Regions from separate parts of the Pseudomonas sp. LBUM1672 genome, predicted to be linked through region 2. Evidence: predicted binding sites of a transcription regulator. Region 2 holds the regulator's gene; the other holds the start of a gene.
What was found. Region 2 encodes sigma-54, which starts transcription at its own class of promoters, with help from an activator protein. Its sites were predicted from a motif close to ANTGGCATNNANNTTGCTNT; they were not measured.

Region 1: the regulator sigma-54 is predicted to act here: its motif matches at 2,144-2,163, upstream of ACA053_RS08810 (circularly permuted type 2 ATP-grasp protein).

Annotation. Positions count from the first base shown of each region.
Region 1 is NZ_CP166781.1:1,939,944-1,943,313, reverse strand. Features, by position in the region: gene ACA053_RS08815 (alpha-E domain-containing protein) at 1-690, opposite strand, end outside; gene ACA053_RS08810 (circularly permuted type 2 ATP-grasp protein) at 703-2,112, opposite strand; gene ACA053_RS08805 (ribonuclease E inhibitor RraB) at 2,512-2,853, opposite strand; gene ACA053_RS08800 (hypothetical protein) at 3,068-3,301, opposite strand.
Region 2 is NZ_CP166781.1:979,477-982,846, forward strand. Features, by position in the region: gene ptsN (PTS IIA-like nitrogen regulatory protein PtsN) at 1-404, opposite strand, end outside; gene hpf (ribosome hibernation-promoting factor, HPF/YfiA family) at 417-725, opposite strand; gene ACA053_RS04285 (RNA polymerase factor sigma-54) at 800-2,293, opposite strand; gene lptB (LPS export ABC transporter ATP-binding protein) at 2,478-3,203, opposite strand; gene lptA (lipopolysaccharide transport periplasmic protein LptA) at 3,203-3,370, opposite strand, start outside.

The DNA.
Region 1 (3,370 bases), 960 kb from region 2:
CACATGCCGGGCGCCGGGTGCGTCGCGGTAGATCTCGGTGTAAGCCTCGAACGACGACAACGCCCTTAACAAAGCGCTCCACTGGTAATACGCGTGAGCCGTGCCATCGCTGACCGCTTCGGCCTGATCGCCGGCCATTTCGTATCGGGCGTCGAGCAGGCGCAAGGTGTTGTCGGCCCGTTCGATAAACGTCCCCAGGCGGATGAAGCGGAACGCATCGTTGCGCATGATCGTGCCGTAGGACGCACCACGGAACAGGTGGGAACGTTCCTTGATCCACTCGCAAAAACGGCTCATGCCGTAGCGACTCAAGCCTTGTTCGGCGATCCCGCGAATTTCCAGCCAGGTGGCGTTGATGTTTTCCCACATGTCGGCGGTGATTCGCCCACGCACCGCATGGGCACTGGCCCGCGCTGCGCCGAGGCAGCTGTAGATGCTCGCCGGGTTGGCCGCGTCCAGGGCGAAGAAATGCAGCAGCCGTTCGGCGTGCAAATCTCCGTGACGCTCGAGGTAATCGTCCAGGGTGCCGGTGATCAGCAGCGGCATGGCCAGTTCGTGCAGACCGTCGCCGCGACCATCCTGTGGCATCAGCGACAGCGAATAACTGATGTCGAGCATCCGTGCGAGGTTTTCCGCCCGCTCCAGGTAACGCGACATCCAATACAAATCCGAGGCAGTTCTACTTAACATGGCAAGCTTCCTTCAATCCTCGACTACCCAGGTGTCCTTGGTGCCGCCGCCCTGGGAGGAATTCACCACCAGGGAGCCTTCACGCAGGGCGACACGGGTCAAACCACCGGGCACAACCCGGGTTTCGCGGCCAGACAATACAAACGGACGCAGGTCGATGTGACGTGGCGCGATGCCGTTTTCGACAAAGGTCGGACAGGTCGACAGCGACAACGTCGGTTGCGCGATGTACGCGTGGGGCTTGGCTTTTATCCGTGCGCGGAACGACTCGATTTCCGCCGCGGTCGCCGCCGGCCCCACCAGCATTCCGTACCCGCCAGAGCCCTGGGTTTCCTTGACCACCAGGTCTGGAAGATTGGCCAGTACGTGGGAAAGCTCAGAAGGATTGCGACACTGGAACGTCGGCACGTTCTTCAGGATCGGTTCTTCGTCCAGGTAAAAACGGATCATGTCGGTGACAAACGGATACACCGACTTGTCATCCGCCACCCCGGTGCCTATGGCGTTCGCCAGCACCACGTTGCCAGAGCGGTAAGACGACAGCAGCCCTGGAACGCCGAGCATCGAGTCCGGGTTGAACGCCAGCGGATCAAGGAACGCATCGTCGAGGCGACGGTAAATCACGTCGACGGCTTTCGGCCCGTCCGTGGTGCGCATGAACACCTTGTCGTCACGCACGAACAGGTCCGCGCCCTCAACCAACTCGACGCCCATCTCCCGCGCCAGGAAGGCATGCTCGAAAAACGCGCTATTGAAGCGACCCGGCGTCAGCACCACTACGCTCGGGTTATCGATCGGGCTGGAGCTTTTCAGGGTGTCGAGCAACAGGTTCGGATAATGATCGATCGGCGCGATGCGCTGGGCCGAAAACAGTTCGGGGAACAGCCGCATCATCATCTTGCGGTCTTCGAGCATGTAGCTCACGCCGCTGGGTGTACGAAGATTGTCTTCGAGCACGTAGTACGTGCCGTCACCATCGCGCACCAGGTCGACGCCGGAGATGTGCGAGTAGATATCGCGGTGCAGATCGAGCCCTTGCATCGCCAGCTGGTATTGCTCGTTGGCCAGCACTTGCTCGGCCGGAATGATGCCGGCCTTGATGATGCGCTGCTCATGGTAGAGGTCGGCGAGGAACATGTTCAACGCCTTGACCCGCTGGATGCAGCCGCGCTCGACGATCCGCCATTCACTGGCGGGGATGCTGCGCGGGATGGTGTCGAAAGGAATCAGGCGCTCTGTGCCCTGCTCATCACCGTAGAGCGTGAAAGTAATCCCGGCGCGATGAAATAACAGATCGGCCTCGCGTCGCCGTTGTGCCAAAAGCTCGTCAGGCGTCTCGGCCAGCCAACGGGCAAACTCCCGATAATGCGGGCGGACCTGGCCGCCGGCATCGTACATCTCATCAAAATAGGTGCGGATCATGCCGTACTCCTTGTCACCCGGACATCTAGGCTTCGCAAGGCCCGTGCCATCGGCAGAAACGCTTTGTTATCAACCAGTTGGATAATCACGCCGTTTGCACCGCACCAATCCTGTGCAGCAAACGCCTCAACCTGATCGCCCCCGCTTCATTGCAAGGCGACGTTGTCGCCTATCACCAGCATAGTCAGAGTTGATTTCACTGCCCGGCCGGCGCTGCGGATAATCCGCGCATTCGCTGCAAAACCTGACCAAAACTTCCCTTTAGCCGCCTGCTCAGGCGGTTTTTTTTGCGTCGGATTCTTGTTTCAGGGTTTTGCCGAGGGGATGTTCCGGGCGCCATAAACGAAAACGGCCAACCCGAAGGTCAGCCGTTGCTGAGCGTTGTCACTGTTCATAACGTTATGCGAGTCGCCCTCGTACTTCCTGCTTGACGCCCCACCCTTCGATGATACCGCCCAGAGGCTCAACCACCGCCTCGAAACCCTGTTCGAAATCGCCGATGTCATCGTAGGTGGCGTACATGACTTTGCTCAGTTCGAGCGCCCATGCGCCGTCATCGCGCACACTGATTTGCGCGTTCAACGATTCACCCTTGTATTGCCCTGCCGCCCTGCGTGCCCGCTCCTCGTCCGGGAAAATGGCGTAGAACTCGATGGGATGGAATCGTGAGAAATCGAAACCGCCTTCTTTCATGCGGCGCAACACGCTGCTGCTGATGTCTTCTTGATAGGCTGTGCTCATGAAACGTCCCCCTCAATCTTGATGGATAGACTTTCCGTATTCCCGGCACTCGCAACCGATTGGTGCGAGCGATGCGGCAACAACGTTGCCGGTGGGAAGCAAGCATGTAGCTGACAAGACCAGACCTTAGCGATCCGTTCGCTGATCTCGCTTGCAGAGTAGCCCCAAGACAGAGGCGCTGCCAAGGCCTGGATAAGAATGAGACAGGTGTTGTTCAGATTGGCGTGATGCCGAGGATTTGTATGCTGTTCTGGGTCTTGAGATCTTTGACGCTTGCGTCGGCGGTTCGCCCTTCCAGATCGTTCAGATCCAGTTCGGCGGCGACAGGAAGGAGCCGGGCCTTGATGAGTTTCGCGGCTTGCTCGTTGTCCGGGCATTCCTCGCACTCAAAGACTTCATCGAGTGTTTCACCGTGATCATCCACGAAAGTGATTTTCCACTTTTGCATCAGTGCCTCCTCGAACAAACCCGCAAATGGGCTTACAACCATCTGGACTTTTGGCCTGAGTGATCGTTC
Region 2 (3,370 bases):
CGCAGTTTTTCGCGCACTTCCTTGCGATCGAGCATGCTGGCGATCTGGCGCAGAAGTTCCAGGTGGGCATCGGTAGCGGCTTGCGGGACCAGCAGAACGAACAGCAGGTCAACCGGGGCGCCGTCGATGGCGTCGAAATCGATGGGGGCGTCGAGGTGCATCAGTGCGCTGACAGGCGACGTACAACCTTTCAGACGACAGTGGGGAATGGCGATGCCGTTACCAAAACCGGTCGAACCGAGTTTTTCACGGGCAATCAGAGCCTCGAAGACATCTTGCATCTCCAGATCCGGGACTTCTTTATGGATAAGGTTGGCAATTTGCTCGAGGGCTTTCTTTTTGCTGCCGCCCGGCACGTTCACGAGGGAACGGCCGGGGGTCAGGATGCTTTCAAGTCGGATCATGGGTAGGGAGTGTTAACGACCGGTCGCGCCCTGGAGGAGGCTTTGGGTCTTTTCCTTATGCTTTTTGAGTTGTTTATCCAGCTTGTCGGTCAGCGCGTCGATCGCCGCATACATATCGGTATGCTCCGCGTTGGCGACCACTTCATTGCCGGGAATATGCAGCGTGGCTTCGATTTTCTGCTTGAGCTTTTCGACCGTCATCGTGACCTGCACGTTGGTGATCTTGTCGAAATGCCTCTCTAATCGTTGGAGTTTTTCGCCGATGTAGGTGCGAAGAGGTTCGGTCACTTCCAGTTGGTGTCCACTGATGTTGACTTGCATACAGCTTCTCCTTCGTTGCCAGTGCATAAAGCGGCAGGCAGAAATGCCTGCCACTGGAACGCTGTGGCGTGGCTCTACATCAACCGCTTGCGTTCGCTCGAAGGCGCGATCCCGAGGGATTCGCGGTACTTGGCGACGGTGCGGCGAGCCACCTGAATGCCTTGTGCCTCCAGTAAACCAGCGATCTTGCTGTCACTCAACGGCTTTTTCTGATTTTCCGCAGCAACCAGTTTTTTGATGATCGCGCGGATCGCTGTGGACGAGCATTCACCGCCTTCGGAGGTGCTGACGTGGCTCGAGAAAAAGTATTTCAGTTCATATATGCCCCGAGGGGTATGCATGAATTTCTGTGTGGTCACCCGGGAAATCGTCGATTCGTGCATGCCTACCGCTTCGGCGATGTCATGCAGGACCAGCGGTTTCATCGCTTCGTCGCCGTACTCCAGGAAGCCGCGCTGATGCTCGACGATCTGGGTGGCTACTTTCATAAGAGTTTCGTTGCGGCTTTGCAGGCTTTTGATGAACCAGCGGGCTTCTTGCAGCTGATTGCGCATGAAGGTGTTGTCGGCACTGGTGTCGGCGCGGCGTACAAAACCGGCGTATTGAGCGTTGACCCGCAACCGTGGCACCGATTCCTGGTTCAGCTCGACCAGCCAGCGCTCGTTGTCCTTGCGCACGATCACGTCAGGGACAACGTACTCGGCTTCACTCGACTCGATCTGCGAGCCCGGACGCGGGTTGAGGCTCTGCACCAGTTCGATCACCTGGCGCAGTTCATCTTCCTTGAGCTTCATGCGGCGCATCAGCTGGCTGTAGTCGCGGCTGCCGAGCAGGTCGATGTAGTCGGTGACCAGGCGCTTGGCTTCGGCCAGCCAAGGCGTCTTGGCGGGCAGCTGGCGCAGTTGCAGCAGCAGGCATTCACCCAGATTGCGGGCGCCGATGCCGGCCGGCTCGAATTGCTGGATGCGGTGCAGGACGGCTTCGATTTCGTCCAGTTCAATGTCCAGTTCCGGATCGAAGGCTTCGAGAATTTCCTCGAGGGTTTCGTCCAGGTAACCCTGATTGTTGATGCAGTCGATCAGGGTCACGGCGATCAGGCGATCGGTGTCGGACATCGGTGCCAGGTTCAGTTGCCACAACAAATGGCTTTGCAGGCTTTCGCCGGCCGATGTGCGGGTGGTGAAATCCCACTCGTCGTCATCGCTGCTGGGCAGGCTGCTGGCGCTGGTCTGGTAGACGTCTTCCCACGCGGTATCGACAGGCAGTTCGTTGGGAATGCGCTCGTTCCAGTCACCTTCCTCGAGGTTATCCACCGTCGGGGCGGTTTCCTGGTAGGAGGGTTCCGAAACATCGGCGTTGGGGAGCTGTTCGGCTTTGTCGGCCAATGGGTCGGCGTTATCGAAGTCGTCGCCTTCTTCCTGGCGTTCGAGCATCGGATTGGACTCCAGGGCCTCCTGGATTTCCTGTTGCAGGTCCAGGGTCGACAATTGGAGCAGGCGGATGGCCTGTTGCAGCTGCGGTGTCATCGTCAGCTGCTGGCCCATTCTCAAGACTAGCGATGGTTTCATGGCAGGGGCTTAACACCTTATTCGCCGGCGCACATGCGCCATCCACTACAGGGCGCCGGAGCGCCAAACATAAGCAAATTATATGCCCGAAACTGCAGCGTTTGCCTAGAGCGCTGTAACAATAAAAAAGTATTGATTTTTTATCGAGACGAGCGCTCGGACAACCAGCCAGACACGTCAGCGCTTACAGGCGGAACTCGTGGCCCAGATACACTTCCTTGACCAGTTCGTTGGCCAGGATGGTGGCGGAGTCACCTTCGGCGATCAGCTGGCCATCGTTTACGATGTAGGCAGTTTCGCAGATATCCAGGGTCTCACGGACGTTGTGGTCAGTGATCAGCACGCCAATGCCTTTGGCCTTGAGGTGGTAGATGATCTGTTTGATGTCGCCCACCGAGATCGGGTCCACACCGGCGAAAGGTTCATCGAGCAGGATGAATTTCGGGTTGGTGGCCAGTGCCCGGGCGATTTCCACGCGGCGGCGCTCACCACCGGACAGGCTCATGCCGAGGTTGTCGCGGATGTGGCTGATGTGGAATTCCTGCAGCAGGCTTTCCAGCTCCTTGCGACGATCGGCCTTGTCGAGTTCCTTGCGGGTCTCGAGGATGGCCATGATGTTGTCCGCAACCGAGAGTTTGCGGAAGATCGACGCTTCTTGCGGAAGATAGCCGATACCGGCCTTTGCACGACCGTGCATCGGCTGGTGGCTGACGTCCAGATCGTCGATCAGTACGCGACCCTGATCGGCCTGCACAAGGCCAACGATCATGTAGAAGCAGGTGGTCTTGCCGGCGCCGTTAGGGCCCAGCAGGCCGACGATCTGACCGCTGTCGATGGACAGGCTGACGTCACGCACGACCTGGCGGCTCTTGTAGCTCTTGGCCAGATGCTGAGCTTTCAGAGTTGCCATTACGGGGCCTTTTGCTCTTCGGTTTTCTTTTTCGGCTGGATCACCATGTCAATGCGCGGACGCGACTCGGTGACCTTGCTGCCCGTAGCACGCCCGGCGCTCGCAAGCTTTTTCTGGGTGTCGTAGACGATTTTCTCGCCTTGGGTGGTGTTGTTGTCCTTGTCGAT